3 regions of the Winslowiella toletana genome follow, and region 3 is predicted to be linked to each of the others. Evidence: riboswitches for the same ligand, from Rfam matches in the RefSeq annotation. Region 3 holds a riboswitch; each other region holds the start of a gene.
The links. Region 3 has a riboswitch for thiamine pyrophosphate ahead of thiM (hydroxyethylthiazole kinase). Riboswitches for the same ligand answer to the same signal wherever they lie in the genome.

Region 1 (5,023 bases), 160 kb from region 3:
TTTTTGAATGCTGTCAGCAGGTTTATAAACCACGACTGATAACACTTTTATGACATGTAACTCACTCTTGTTGCAACTTATGTAAACCCTTTAGATAAAACGAGATTATTATCAAGTTATAGCAGTTGATTATGCTGATGACACCCCGGCATAATCATCCAGAGCGATAAGATATCCCTGTGACTGACATTGCGGCGTGAATCACAGACATTTCTTGCAGTAAGTGATTGAATGTCAGAGGGTATTGTAAGAGCCGGCGATGCAGGCGGGCAACCACAGTGAGATGCGCAATGATTAAATGGCCGTGGAAAGGAAACGCAGAGCAACAACAACTTTCATCGCTACCCTGGCAGGAAGCGCTGTCTGTCCCGCTTTTTTCGTCGCTAAACCCGGCCGAGCAGCAGGCGCTGACGACGATGGCTCAACGCTTTCTGCAGCAAAAACGCCTGGTGCCACTGCAAGATTTTGCGCTTAACGATCTACGCAGCGCGCGCATCGCTTTACTGTTCTGCCTGCCGGTATTGAATCTCGGTCTGGAATGGCTGGATGGCTTTCACGAAGTGATGATCTATCCTTCGCCCTTTGTGGTCGACGACGAGTGGCAGGATGATTTCGGCCTGGTTCACAGCGAACGCACGGTGCAATCGGGTCAGAGCTGGCAACAGGGCCCGGTTGTGCTTAACTGGCTGGATATTCAGGACTCTTTCGATGTTTCCGGCTTTAACCTGATTGTGCATGAAGTGGCGCATAAACTGGACTCCCGCGGCAGCGGCCATGCCAACGGCGTACCGGCAATTTCCTTACGCAGCGTTGCGGCCTGGGAGAAAGATCTGCATGCGGCGATGAACGCAATACAGGATGAAATCGATCTGGTCGGTGAAAATGCAACGACTATTGATGCCTACGCGGCCAGTGACCCGGCGGAATGCTTTGCGGTGCTTTCGGAGTACTTCTTCAGTGCACCTGAATTATTACACCATCGTTTTCCTGCACTTTATCAGCGTTTCAGTCAGTTTTATCTGCAGGACCCGCTTAGCCGCATCGATAACTGGCAGCAGCAAGATGACAACAGCGAAACTGCTCACTAAGCGGCCGCTTTGCTGTAAACGTAGCCAGTTGAAAGCTAGACTGTTTTTTGCTGTTGACACACTGTCGGCCAGTCGCTAATATTCGCCCCGTTCCAACAATTCCTCTGTAGTTCAGTCGGTAGAACGGCGGACTGTTAATCCGTATGTCACTGGTTCAAGTCCAGTCAGGGGAGCCATATTTGAGAAGCCCGCTCAGGGAAACCTGAGCGGGCTTTTTGCTTGCTGGCTTTCACAATAGTAATGGGTTGCAAGCGTGTCACAGGTAATCGATGACGTAACTCAGAATGAACTGACGTTGATGATTTCGCTATCCAATCACCAACGCAGGAATACCCACTGCCTTACAACTTCGCATTAATAGCTTAAGCCGGGATAAAATCACTTCCCTCTTAAGCGACGGGATAATTTTTTTAATTTTTCTTTTGTCGAGATCAAATGAAAAACAACGCCTTTACCAGAAAAGTTTATACCATACTTATTTCTGAGAGTGTAAATGTCGTTTGCCTGGCAAATCTTCAGACTTCCTTTGAAGGATAAATCGATAACTTTTATTTCATCATTTCTGGTTTGAATAAAATTCTCCGGATGAATGTCATTGGATGCCAGACCAACCTGATGCAGGTCAGTAATGCATTGCTTCACACGGTAAGAATTTTCTCGGTCAATAGCTTTCAGCGGAGTGCCCTCAATGTATTCATACAGAGCATAGACGTCTACGCATTGTCTGAACTTCACTTTCTCGGCCACGTAATAGAGTTGTGGAGTGCAGGCACGCTGGTCTTTCCTCAGGCTGTACAGCTTCTTCATTAATCTTGAATAGAATGAACCAAATATAATACTCTGAATCCTTTTCTCCAGGCGCAAATCTATTTCTTTGTCATTTTTTAAGATGAATTTTTTCGAGTTAAACTCAATCAGTTCCACAGTACGAAGCTCATGACCGCTATTGAGTCTTGCCCCCTGAATTTCATTATTAAAGTACTTGTGCATCAACGCACTGATATCCATGTTCGATTCATTTATATAAATCGAGTATCCGTTTACTTTTCGTTTAGATATGGGCATTGCTTTACCTGTATATCATGCTAAACCCTCTTCTCCCGCCGAATATTCATACAAATATCTGCGCAGATGTGGTTTTTCACATCACGTTGCTGTGTTTTGAGTTGGGCTGAATTTAAATAAAGAGTAGCTGATGAGGTCATTATTGTTGAACATTTGATGCTTAATTATTCGGTATTAATGAATCAGGTATTTCCGCTTTCTTAATCGCAGAGTCATTGACGGTTTCTTAAGCTCTGCCTGACACAATACGTTATGCGGTAAGCAAAAGCAGATCTGGCGAACAGAACACCCGAACACCCGAACACCCGGCGATTGTAATCAAAAAATAAATATCGTATAACAAGCGACTCCGAGGGGTGTCCTGTAATGGGCTGAGATGGCGTAAGCCGAACCCTTTGAACCTGATCTGGGTCATGCCAGCGAAGGGACGGGTTGGTAGTCTGCACTTGCCATTCAGCTCATCGCGCCCGGATCTCCACACACTTTTGGAGGTCCCATGTTAACCACCATGTTCGATACCGGTCTCTACGGACGACTGCGCCAGCAGGCAGGCAGCCACTGGCAGAACTATGTTGCACATCCCTTTATCCAGCAACTGGCCGTCGGTACGCTGGACCAGAGCGCTTTTCGTCGCTATCTGACGCAGGATTATCTGTTTCTGATCCACTTCGCCCGCGCTTACGCCCTGCTGGTATACAAAATGCGCACCCTGCCCGATATTCGCGCCGCCAGCGCATCTCTGAATGCCATCGTGTCGGAGTTGCCGCTACACGTCGGCTATTGCGCTGAATGGGGCCTTCGCGAAGCAGAAATGGCCGCACAACCCGAAGCGATGGAAACCATCAATTACACCCGCTATGTGCTGGATATCGGCCAGTCTGGCGATGCGCTTGAGCTGCTGGTGGCGCTGATGCCCTGCGTTGCGGGTTATGCCGAAATTGGTCTGCGTCTGTTGGACGATCCGAAGACGGTAATGGAGGGAAATCCTTATGCCCGCTGGATGCAAAACTATGGTGATAGCGACTATCTGGCGGGAGTACAGCGCGCGCTTGATCTGCTGGAGCGCACTGGTCAACAGCGTGGTGCGGCAAGCCGCTTCAGTAGTTTATCGACTATCTTTACCACCGCGACCCAGCTTGAAGCAGCATTCTGGCAAATGGGGCTAAATGCAACGGCAGATCGGGTTAATACGCGATGAAAACATCCGTTCCCGCGCCACCCGGTATTCAGGTGCGCAACCTGTCGCTACATTTTGGCCAGCAGCTGATTTTCAATTCGCTCAGTTTTGATATCGACAGCGGCAGTTTTGTTGCCTTGCTCGGCCCCAGCGGCGTGGGTAAAACCAGCCTGTTGAGGATTATTGCCGGGCTGGCACAACAAAGCTCCGGTACGGTATGCGGCAGCGACGGGCAACCGCTGACCGGCCGTATTGCATGGATGGGTCAGCAGGATCTGCTCTATCCATGGCTGACGGTAAGTGAAAATATTGCGCTGGCCGCGCGCCTGCGCGGTGAAAAAGTCGACTCGGCCTGGGTCGACTTTCTGCTGGAACGTGTCGGACTGGCCGGAAAGCAGGCTCTGTTGCCAGCCGCACTGTCGGGCGGCATGCGTCAGCGGGTTGCCATCGCCCGTACGCTGTATCAACGTCAGCCGATTGTGCTGATGGATGAACCCTTTTCTGCTCTCGATACCCTTACCCGCGCCAAAATCCAGGCACTGGCGGCTGAACTGCTGGCCGATCATACCGTGCTGCTGATTACTCACGATCCGATGGAGGCCTGTCGTCTCAGCCACCGTCTGATGACGCTTTCCGGCCAGCCGGCGCAGATTGACACTACGCTGATGGTTGCCGGAACGCCGCCGCGCGCGCCCGACGATCCTCACCTTTTGCACAGCCAGGGAAAATTATTACAGCAACTGGTCAGAGAAGCATGAAGGGGCTGACGGTTTTCGCCGGTTTTATTCTGCTGTGGTGGCTGATCACTTTTACTGATATCCCCGCCTTTCTGCTGCCATCACCGCTGGCGGTTGCGCTGGCGCTGTGGAACGGCCACGCTTTTTTACTGCACCACACGCTGATTACCGCGGCAGAAATGCTAAGCGGCCTGCTGCTGGGCGTTCTGCTTGGCGCAATGCTGGCACTGGCGATGACTTTTTCTTCGTGGCTGCAACGCTGGCTGATGCCGGTGGTGGTGACCAGCCAGGCAATACCGGTGTTTGCGCTGGCCCCGCTACTGGTGCTGTGGTTCGGCTTTGGCATCAGCGCCAAAGTGGCGATGGCGGTACTGGTGATCTTCTTTCCGGTGGTTTCAACCTTTTTCGACGGCCTGCGTCAGGTGAATAACGATTATCTCGACCTCGCTCGCACCATGGGCGCGTCACGCTGGGCGCAGCTGCGCCATGTGCGGCTGATGGCTGCACTACCGGCTTTTGGCTCCGGGCTACGCATGGCGGCGGCCGTCGCGCCGATCGGCGCAATTATTGGTGAATGGGTCGGATCGGCGGAAGGTCTGGGCTATCTGATGCTGAATGCCAATGCGCGCATGCAAACCGATCTCTGTTTTGCTGCACTGTTTATCCTGGTGGTAATGACCGTCTCGCTGTGGAAAACGGTGGATATCCTGATTCGTCGCCTGATTCGCTGGGCGCCAGAAAATCTTTCACAATCAAAATAAAAGGCCCCGTGATGAAAAAAAGCTTATTTGCGCTGATGCTCAGCGCCGTGATGGCAACTCAAGCCACTGCTGCTGAGAAAATTACGCTGGTACTCGACTGGTATATCAATCCCGATCACGCGCCGATTATCGTCGCTGAGCAAATGGGTGCCTTCAAACAACACGGGCTGGAAGTCAGAATTGTGCCGCCTTCCG
Region 2 (5,023 bases), 2.3 Mb from region 3:
TGGCGTTACTGGTGTGGCTCGGTTTCTGGCTGTGCTGGCGCTGGAAGCGGGCGAATAAGCAAAACGACTGGGCAACGCCGTATTTACCGATCGCGCGCTTGCGCTGGCTGGCACCAACGGTTGCCGTTGCTGGCATCGCCAGTTTTGTTGCTATTCAGTTCCATCCAATGATGCCGCTGTTCCGTCATTTGCTGTGGCAGGTATTTTTCGGCCAGTAAGGCCGTGCTGTGGGCCAGCTTTGCTGGCCCCGGCTATTTCCGCGTGACCCCTAAAATCTCCGCAGCGGCGGTTTCGCCCTCTGCCAGAGCGGTAGTTGGCCCATCCCAGTAAACCCGACCGTCAACGATCAGTACGCTACGTGCGGCAATTTGTAGCGCATCTTCAAGGCTGTGCGACACCATCAGTAAAGTGATGTTTCGCTCACTGCATACCTCATCCACCAGCTTGAGCATCTCTTTACGCAGCGCGGGATCGAGTGCAGAAAAGGGCTCATCCAGCAGCAGCAGCGGCTGTTGGCGCACCAGACAGCGCGCCAGTGCCGCACGCTGCCGCTGTCCGCCGGACAGCTGCGCAGGGAGCCGCTCAAGATAGTCGCTAAGGCTGACGCGCGCGGCGATATCGCTGATGATTTGCCGCTGGTGCGCATTCAGCTTTAAGCCCGGATTTAACCCCAGCCCGATATTTTGCGCCACGCTCAGATGCGGAAACAGATTATTTTCCTGAAATAACATCGACACCGGGCGTTGCGCCGGTGCGCTGACAGTATGATCTGCACCGTTCAGTATCAGTTCGCCGCTGTTGGCCGACAGAAAACCGGCAATCAGGCTGAGCAGGGTACTTTTACCGGCCCCGCTTGGGCCCAGAATCGCCAGCCGCTCACCGGCCTGCATCGTCAGAGAGAAACGCATCGGCAGATGATGATAGAGATAGGTTAAATTATTCAGCGTTAGCATGGCGACCCGGCAGCTTTTCAATAAGGGTAAACAGCAGGAAACAGAGCAGCAGCAGCAGCAGTGCGGTAACCGCGCCCTGCTCACTGCGATACGAGCCAATCTGCTGATACAGCCAGAACGGCAGGGTGCGGAAATCGTCGTTGCCAAACAGCGCCACCACGCCAAAGTCACCAATGGATAATACACAGGCGAAGGCCAGTGCCTGTGCCAGCGGGCGCTTCAGGGCTTTCAGCTCGATCAGCCGCAGCCGGTTCCAGCCGCGAATATCCAGTGACAGGCAGAGCCGGTTATAGCGTTCTGCGATATCCCGCAGCGGGTTTTCCAGCACTTTCATCGCGTAGGGGATTGCCATCAGGGCATTGGTGAAAATCACCAGTCCGTCGGCGGACTGCGGCAGACCGACCGTGCTGTTCAGCAGCAGGAAAAAGCCGGTAGCCAGCACAATGCCGGGCATCGCCAGAATCAGCATGCCGCTCAGCTCCAGCGCCTGACCCGCCAGTGCGCGATGACGCAGGCGCAGTTCGCGGCTGGTCCACAGCAGCATGGTGGTCAGCATCACGCAAAGCAGCCCGGCAGCAATTGCAATGCGTAGCGACGTGAAGGTCGCCTGCCACAATGCCGGTTGCCGCAGCACCGAGCCGAAACCCTGATTGATGCCATCGACAATCACCGCCAGCAGCGGTGGCAGCAATAACAGCAACGCCAGCGTGATTAACAGGCCATCGACAAGTTTTGCCCGCCAGCTGTCCTGCGGATTACGCCAGCCGCTTACCGCCGCCGTGCCTGCCGGAATCGCTTTACTCAGGCGCTGACTGAGCATTACCAGCCCGAGGCAACAGACCATTTGCAGCAGCGCCAGTAGCGCCGCGCGTCCGGGATCGTAGTCGTAGCTGAGTGCCTGAAAAATCGCCAGCTCAATGGTGGTGGCTTGCGGGCCGCCGCCCAGCGATAACACGGTAGCAAAACTGGCGAAGCACAGCATAAAGATCAGCGCAGCGGCCGGCATAATTTGCCGCCGCAGCCACGGCCATTCCACCAGCCGAAAATGGTGCCAGCCGCGCATACCGAGCTGGGCAGCCAGTTGCCGCTGCTCACCGGGAATCTGCTCGAGCGTTTGTAACAACAGGCGCGTTGCCAGCGGCAGGTTGAAGAACACATGCGCCAGCAGAATGCCCTGCAGGCCGTAGGGTGAAAATGGGTAGTCAATGCCCAGCAGCTGGCACAGCTGCGCCAGCCAGCCCTGACGACCATAAACGCTGAGAATACCAAATACCGCCACCAGCACCGGCAGCACCAGCGTCATCGCGCAGAGTCGCAGTAGCGCGGCGCGTCCGGGGAAGCGGCGGCGATACAGCGCTCTTGCCAACGGAATAGCCGGAATGACCGACAACAGTGCCGATAATGACGCCTGCCAGAATGAGAAGCCCAGCACGTGCCACAGATAGCTGTCCTGCGCAATGGCGCGCCAGTCGGTTTCCGGCGCGTTAAACCACAGTGCGCCAAACGCCAGTATCGCGACGGCGACCAGCAGTGTCGCCGCCAGGCCGCCAGGGATCATCCAGCCAGCGATTAACGGCTGACGGCGCGTTGCCATGCACTGATCCATTGCGCGCGTTGATCGGCGACTTGCTGTGAGTTGAATTCCAGCGAAGTTTTCGGAACTGTCAGCGTCTCAAAGCCGGCGGGGAGCTTAATGTCGGTAACCGGATACATCCAGTTGCCGGTTGGAATAGCCTGCTGGAACGGCTGGCTGACGATAAATTTCATAAAGCGCTGTGCCAGTTCCGGTTGCTTGCTGCTGGCCAGCTGTCCGGCCACTTCCACCTGCATATAGTGACCTTCGGCGAAATCCGCGGCGGCATAGCGATCTTTCTTCTCTTCGATCAGATGATAAGCCGGCGAAGTGGTGTAGCTCAGCACCAGGTCACCTTCGCCTTTCAGGAACAGGCCGTAGGCTTCGCTCCAGCCTTTAGTGACGGTAACGGTTTTCTTCGCCAGTTTCTGCCAGGCCTGCGGCGCGTCATCACCGAAGACTTTTTGCATCCACAACAGCAGGCCAAGCCCTGGTGTGCTGGTGCGCGGATCCTGATAAATCACTTTCCAGTTTTGATCGCTGTCGACCAGTTCTTTCAGGCTTTTCGGCGGGTTAGTCAGTGTGGTTTTATCGTAGACAAAAGCAAAGTAGCCGTAGTCGTACGGCACAAAGGTGCTGTTGTGCCAGCCGCCAGGAATAGTCAGTTTGCGGGTATCGACATTACTGTCGGTAAACAGGCCGGTCTGCTCTGCCGCCTGCAACAGATTGTTATCAAGACCGAGGATCACGTCAGCCTTGCTGTTTTTCCCTTCCATCCGCAGACGATTCAGCAGGGAAACGCCATCTTCCAGCGCGACGAATTTCAGCTGGCAGTCGCAGTCAGCTTCAAAGGCTTTTTTGATCGCCGGGCCAGGCCCCCAGTCAGCGGAGAAAGAGTCATAGGTATAGACGGTCAGCGTCGGTTTGGCAGCAAATGCCGGTGCCGCTAACAGCAGTAACAAAGGCAGGGTCCTGTTTAACACTATGCGCTCTCCTTGAGAGGGGATTATATGAGGCGCATGATCTGAGCGACGGGCACTCTCAAATCCCTACGCCGGTATGAGCCGGATCAGGTTCGACGGGTTTTTCTCAGCGGAAAAACGGTGGATGGCAAACAGTCGGCATCACAAGGTTTTTCCGCACCCCGTTGAGAACGGCCCATTCTATTGATTTACTGCCCTCAGTGAAAGACTCATGATTCCGGCGGGGCAAACCAGGCTGATTTAAAATCAAACCAGCCGAGGGTGTTCATGCGGACCCCGCGCATACTGCGCTGCCCCTCCAACAGTAGCCAGTGGTGGAACAGAGGATGCAGACTGTAACTGTCGACCAGCAGTTTACTCCAGTCGGCCAGCGACAATGTCTGTTGCCGCCAGCGCTCGGCATCCGCTTCCCAGTCGATCTGCACACAGTGATGGATCAGCGGGATCTCATACAGTAAGGCGAACAGCGAAAACTCCAGTGGCAGGGTAAAATTGGCGCTGCCCAGCCAGATATCACTTTCGGCTTCGCCGCGATACCAGCTGTCGTAATCGATCTGCTGAGTAATCAGTTTTACGCCATGCGCCGCAAGGATCGGTTCCAGCGCATTGGCAATGCCCTGGTGTTCGATATGATCGCTGTACCAGGTGAGGGTTAAGCTGGTCAGCCCCTGCGGTTTTTCCGCTGGCGTCATATCGCGCCGGTGGTGCCAGCGCGGCAGCAGACCATAAGCCGGGAACCAGTAGCGCTGATAGCCGATGCCGGAGTTGTTCAGCAGCGCTATTGGGTTAAAGATATAGCTGACCCAGCGGCGTACCTGCTCATTGCGGCCCTGCGGCGAGCGCTGATCGAACAGCAGAAAGTAGCAGCCCTCTTCCAGCCGGCTCTCTTCTGATTTTTCGTCCTGCTTTTTGCCCTGCAGTTTCACGCCGGAGTAAACCAGTTCATCTGTGATTTCCGGTAATACCCAAATCGCCACTTCATCTATTAACGCGCGATAGCCAAAATAGTCGTCAAATGCCTGAATCTTTAGCTGTGACTGCTGATTGCGCACCACGGAGTAGGGGCCAGTACCGATCGGCTGGCGCGAAAAGTCGGGCAGGGTTGGCCATTCACGCGGCAGAATCATGGTACTGACATTTCCGAGTAGCCACGGCAGCCAGTTATCCGGCTGACTCAGATGAATATCCAGCGCCCACGGAGTGGAAGATTCAATGCGGATCAGATGGCTGAACAGCGGTTGGCTGGTCAGGCGCGTCAGCGAGGCAATAACATCGGCCATCTCCAGCTCGCGGCCATGATGGAAGTGGATCGCCGGACGCAGGTAGAAGCGCCAGTGGGTAGCGGAAATCTGCTGCCAGTGATGGGCAATATCCGCCTCCAGTTCCCCGTTTTCCTCATTTATCCGCGTCAGGCTGCTGAAAATCTGCCTCGCGAGGTGCGTTTCTGAACGGCGTAAGGGGGAACCGGGCAATAAATTAAGCAGCGAGCGGTAATAAAGCACCCGCAGGATATG
Region 3 (5,023 bases):
CAGGCATTTTTACTGCTGGATGATGAATTTCACCGGCTGATTGCACAAAGCATTCGCTGTGAACTGGCGTGGGAGACGGTAGAAAATATCAAAGCAACCATGGATCGCGTGCGCTTTCTGACGCTGAGTGAAGTGTCGCCACCGGAAAGTTTAATCGAACAGCATCAGCAGATTTATCAGGCTATTGTCGATGGCGATGCCGATGCCGCCGAAAATGCTCTGCGCCGCCACTTACAACAGATGATTTTCTCGATTACGCCGATTGCCGAACAGAACAGCGACTGGTTCGAACAGCCTTAACGATTACTTTTCCACGGGCGGCGCTTTCGCCGCCCGAAGAGCCGTTAAGCGATAGTCACATCTTTCGACAGATAGACATCCTGTACCGCATTAATTAGCGCTACGCCCTCTTTCATCGACTTCTTAAATGCTTTACGTCCCAGAATCAGCCCCATTCCACCGGCACGTTTATTGATCACCGCCGTCCGCACCGACTCGGCGATATCGGTATCACCGGAAGCCGCGCCACCGGAGTTAATCAGTCCGGCACGGCCCATGTAGCAGTTGGCTAACTGGTAACGTACCAGATCAATCGGATTTTCACTGGTCAGTTTGCTGTAAACGCGCTCATCGGTATAGCCGAAATTGACCGCCTGATAACCGCCGTTATTTTCCGCCATTTTCTGCTTGACGATATCTGCGCCAATCGTTGCCGCCAGATGGTTGGCCTGCCCGGTGAGATCCGCACTGGCGTGATAATCAGTGCCGTCTTTTTTAAACGCGTTATTACGCAGATAGGCCCACAGTACGGTAACCATTCCCAGCTCATGCGCACGTTCAAAAGCGGCAGAGATCTCTTCAATCTGGCGGCGCGACTGTTCAGAACCGAAATAGATAGTGGCACCGACGGCAACCGCGCCGAGGTTAAACGCCTGCTCGACGCTGGCGTACAGCGTCTGGTCGTACTGGGTCGGATAACTTAGCGTCTCATTGTGATTCAGCTTGACCAAAAACGGGATGCGGTGCGCATAGCGGCGCGATACCGAGGCCAGCACGCCATAGGTGGAAGCCACACAGTTACAACCGGCTTCAATCGCCAGTTCAACAATATTTTTGGGGTCAAAATAGAGCGGATTAGCCGCAAACGAGGCCGCCGCCGAATGCTCTACTCCCTGATCAACGGGCAAAATCGACAGATAGCCGCTGCCTGCCAGGCGCCCGGTGTTGTACAACGTTTGCATATTGCGTAACACGACTGGAGAACGGTTGTTATCGATCATTACGCGATCGACATAATCCGCGCCGGGTAAATACAGGCTTTCGGCTGGAATGGTCATGCAGCGATGTTGCAGAAGTTGATCAGCTTCTTTACCCAATAACTGTACGATGTCCGTCATGCTAACTCCTGAAAGATAAGTGATGGGCCGAATTTCTTCGGCCCGACCGGTCGACTGTCGCCGCCCCAACAAAGCCTGGCCCAAAACATACGCTTAAGGCAAACTGCTGACTCCATTTTTCAGAACGATTCGCAGGTAATAATCGCCGTTTTGGTATACCGCTCTACCACCAGCGGTAAAAATGGTGTACTGGCCCAATGCCGCCGCCCACTTCCAGCGAATCCGCATGTTCCAGCGCGCCCTGCAGCCAGTGTTTGGCTACTTCAACCGTGGCTGGCCAGCTTTCATGGCGCGGGCGCAGCGCTGCCAGCGCCGCTGACAGGCTACAACCGGTGCCGTGGGTATGACGCGTTGCCACACGCGGTGCGGTAAAGCGCTGCTCAAGATCGGCGGTGAACAGCCAGTCCGGACTTTCGTGCTCGCCGAGATGGCCGCCTTTCATCAGTACCGCCTGGCAGCCCAGCTCCAGCATCGCACGCCCTTGCGCCTGCATCTCATGCTCGTTGCGCGCCATGCGGCAATCCAGCAGTGCCGCTGCCTCGGGGATATTCGGCGTAATCAGGGAAACCTGCGGCAATAAACGCTGACGCATAGTATCAATCGCTTTTACCGACAGCAGCGGATCGCCACTTTTTGCCAGCATCACGGTATCCAGTATCACCCACGGCAGCGCCGCCTGTTGTAAACGATCGGCCACCACATCAACAATATCGCACTCCGCCAGCATGCCGATTTTAGCGCTGTCGATACGCACATCCGACAGCACCGAATCCAGCTGCGCGCCGACGAACTCCGGCTCGATACGATAAACTGACTGCACACCACGGGTATTTTGCGCCACCAGCGCGGTAATCACGCTGGCACCATAAGCACCCAGTGCCGAAAACGCCTTCAGGTCGGCCTGAATCCCTGCGCCGCCGCTGGGATCGGTACCGGCAATTGTCAGAGCGTTAATCCTTTTCATAGCCATTCATCCTTATCAAGTTGATAGAGTGCATCAAGAAAAGCGGGAATAAAGCTTCCCGGCCCATTTGCCACTGCCGCAGCACGCTCTCCGGCAGCAGAAATCACCCGGCAGGCACTGGCAACGTGGTGAATCCGCTCGCCGGGCAGCGCGGCAAACCCCGCCACTACCGCAGAAAGCGCACAGCCGGTGCCGACCACCCGAGTCATGAGCGGCGAGCCACCGGCAACACTCAGCGTGCGTGTGCCGTCAGTGACGTAATCCACCGCACCGGTTACCGCCACCACTGCGCCACTGACCTGCGCCAGCTGCTTTGCCGCCGCAATCGCTGACGCGGAATCGTGTAAGCTATCGACGCCGCGACCGCTGACGGCATGCTGCGCCAGCGCCAGAATTTCAGAGGCATTACCGCGAATCGCCGCCGGTCGCCGTTGCAACAAACGCTGGCAAAATTCACTGCGGAAAGTCAGGCCACCCACGGCGACCGGGTCCAGCGTCCAGGGTTTCTGTGACTGATTAGCAGCATCAATGGCCGCCAGCATTGCCTGCGCGCGGTCGCGGGTTAAGGTGCCAACGTTGACTAACAGGCCATCAGCGATAGCGCTGAACTGCGCGGCTTCTTCAGCATCGACGACCATCGCCGGTGACGCTCCCAGAGCCAGCAGCACATTAGCGGTAAAGGTTTGCACCACGTCGTTAGTCATACAGTGCACCAGTGGCGCATGCTGACGAAACAGAGAGAGGGATTGGGCGACGGACGCGCCAGAAACAGGCTCAGGTTGAAGATTCATAACACTCCCAACCGGCGATCAAGAAGGCGATGCACTCAGGCATCTGACTTCCCTCCGCTGGCATTATCCAGTTCAGGTTCAGCGGGTAATTCTCAGCCTTTTCTTCACAGAGCAGGCACCCCGAGTCATTGATAATTCACGCTATAATTGCTGGCGCTTACGCCAGCAGCTGATAAGAATAAAGCGCAGCTGTTCAGTTGTAAACTTATCGTCATTTTTCGCCAGCAAGGATAACGCGTTAAGCTGCTGTAATCCTTCAACACACATTTGCTCTTGCCTGTTAAGCGTAACTGACGGAATGATAGGAAATCGGACAGATGGAATCGGCTTACTCACTGGAGACTGTATGGCTAAAACAAAAATAATGCTGCTGGCAACGCTGCTGGCGACCACCAGCGTCTGTTTCGCGGCACCGGCGGTGGTGACGCCTGGCGCGGAAAAACCGTCGTATGAAATCACCGAATTTACCGCTGACTTTATCCATTACACCCTTGGTGACACCGCTCCGGCGCTCTATCGCAGTGATAAATATCAGATAAAACAGTGGCAGGTGCGTAATCTGCCAGCGCCGGATGCCGGCAGTCACTGGACCTATATGGGATCGAATTACGTACTGATTAGCGACAGCGACGGAAAAATGCTGAAAGCTTACGATGGCAATATTTTCTATCAACGCTGACCGTGCGACGCGGTTGACGCTTCCCCACTGTCTGGCTCACAGTGGGGAATAGTTTCAGTGATGAGAACGCCCTAGCGCGCCAGCGCCACGGCCTCACCCAACTGCCAGACCGCCATCGCATAATGGTTACTGTGGTTATAACGGGTAATCACATAAAAGTTTGGCAAGCCATACCAGTACTGCCAGCTTTTACCCATATCAAAACGCAGTAAACTCACCTGTTGATTGTTTTGCAACGGCACCTGCGGTTGCAGGCCAGCAGCGGCCAGTGTTGCCGGGCTGTAGCGCGTTTTAAAGCCGGTTTCCAGCCCTGGCGCCTGGCCACTGGCCGGAATCGCGATTGACTGGTTGCTCTGCCAGCCGTGCTGTTTAAAGTAGTTAGCCACGCTGCCAATGGCATCTACCGGATCCCACAGATTGATATGACCATCACCATTAAAATCTACCGCATAGTCTTTAAACGATGACGGCATAAACTGGCCGTAGCCCATCGCTCCGGCGTAAGAGCCGCGCAGATCCAGCGGATCTTTCTGCTCTTTACGCGCCATCAGCAAAAAGGTTTCCAGCTCACCGCTGAAGTATTCTGCGCGCCGTGGATAGGCAAATGACAGCGTCGCCAGCGCATCAATGATGCGGGTTTTGCCCATCACACGTCCCCAGCGCGTTTCAACACCAATAATACCGACGATAATCTCCGGCGGCACCCCATACACCTGGTAGGCTCGCGTCAGGGCATCCTGATGCTGATGCCAGAATGCTACGCCGTTTTGCACGTTATCCGGGGTGATGAATTTATTGCGATAGCGGATCCACGCCCCGTTCGGGCCGGTTGGTGGCCCATAGCTGGGTGCCTGACGATCCATCAGCCGCAGCACATAATCGAGGCGTTTGGTTTGCGCCAGTACATCATGCAGCTGCTGGCGATCGAAGCCGTGCTTACTGACCATATTATTGATAAAGCGCTCGGTTGCCGGATTGCCGGCAAAATCACCGCCTAAGGGATGAACCGCATGCGAGGGTTCGAGGACAAAACCGCCCTTTACATCGCCACGGAAAGGGTTACCTGATGCCGGCGTTTCTGGCGGGGTCGGTTTGCTGCTACAGGCAGCCAGTAAAGTGATTACTGGTAACAACGTGACAAAAGAACGCATTAAAAATCCCAATATCAGGGCCAAAAAGAGTTAAATGGTAA

Region 1: another riboswitch for thiamine pyrophosphate. It lies ahead of RIN69_RS14295 (TenA family protein); the one in region 3 lies ahead of thiM (hydroxyethylthiazole kinase).
Region 2: another riboswitch for thiamine pyrophosphate. It lies ahead of thiB (thiamine ABC transporter substrate binding subunit); the one in region 3 lies ahead of thiM (hydroxyethylthiazole kinase).

Annotation. Positions count from the first base shown of each region.
Region 1 covers NZ_CP134152.1:3,018,663-3,023,685, forward strand. Annotated here, with positions in the region: gene mtfA (DgsA anti-repressor MtfA) at 291-1,088, shown strand; tRNA gene RIN69_RS14285 (tRNA-Asn) at 1,189-1,264, shown strand; gene RIN69_RS14290 (lipopolysaccharide core heptose(II) kinase RfaY) at 1,467-2,096, opposite strand; TPP riboswitch at 2,496-2,598, shown strand; gene RIN69_RS14295 (TenA family protein) at 2,650-3,351, shown strand; gene RIN69_RS14300 (ABC transporter ATP-binding protein) at 3,348-4,088, shown strand; gene RIN69_RS14305 (ABC transporter permease) at 4,085-4,828, shown strand; gene RIN69_RS14310 (ABC transporter substrate-binding protein) at 4,840-5,023, shown strand, end outside.
Region 2 covers NZ_CP134152.1:879,791-884,813, forward strand. Annotated here, with positions in the region: gene RIN69_RS04020 (DedA family protein) at 1-218, shown strand, start outside; gene thiQ (thiamine ABC transporter ATP-binding protein ThiQ) at 252-953, opposite strand; gene thiP (thiamine/thiamine pyrophosphate ABC transporter permease ThiP) at 937-2,547, opposite strand; gene thiB (thiamine ABC transporter substrate binding subunit) at 2,523-3,509, opposite strand; TPP riboswitch at 3,555-3,683, opposite strand; gene sgrR (HTH-type transcriptional regulator SgrR) at 3,719-5,023, opposite strand, start outside.
Region 3 covers NZ_CP134152.1:3,178,016-3,183,038, forward strand. Annotated here, with positions in the region: gene RIN69_RS14975 (GntR family transcriptional regulator) at 1-300, shown strand, start outside; gene fbaB (class I fructose-bisphosphate aldolase) at 345-1,397, opposite strand; gene thiD (bifunctional hydroxymethylpyrimidine kinase/phosphomethylpyrimidine kinase) at 1,561-2,361, opposite strand; gene thiM (hydroxyethylthiazole kinase) at 2,358-3,152, opposite strand; TPP riboswitch at 3,185-3,285, opposite strand; gene RIN69_RS14995 (RcnB family protein) at 3,499-3,831, shown strand; gene mltB (lytic murein transglycosylase B) at 3,903-4,982, opposite strand.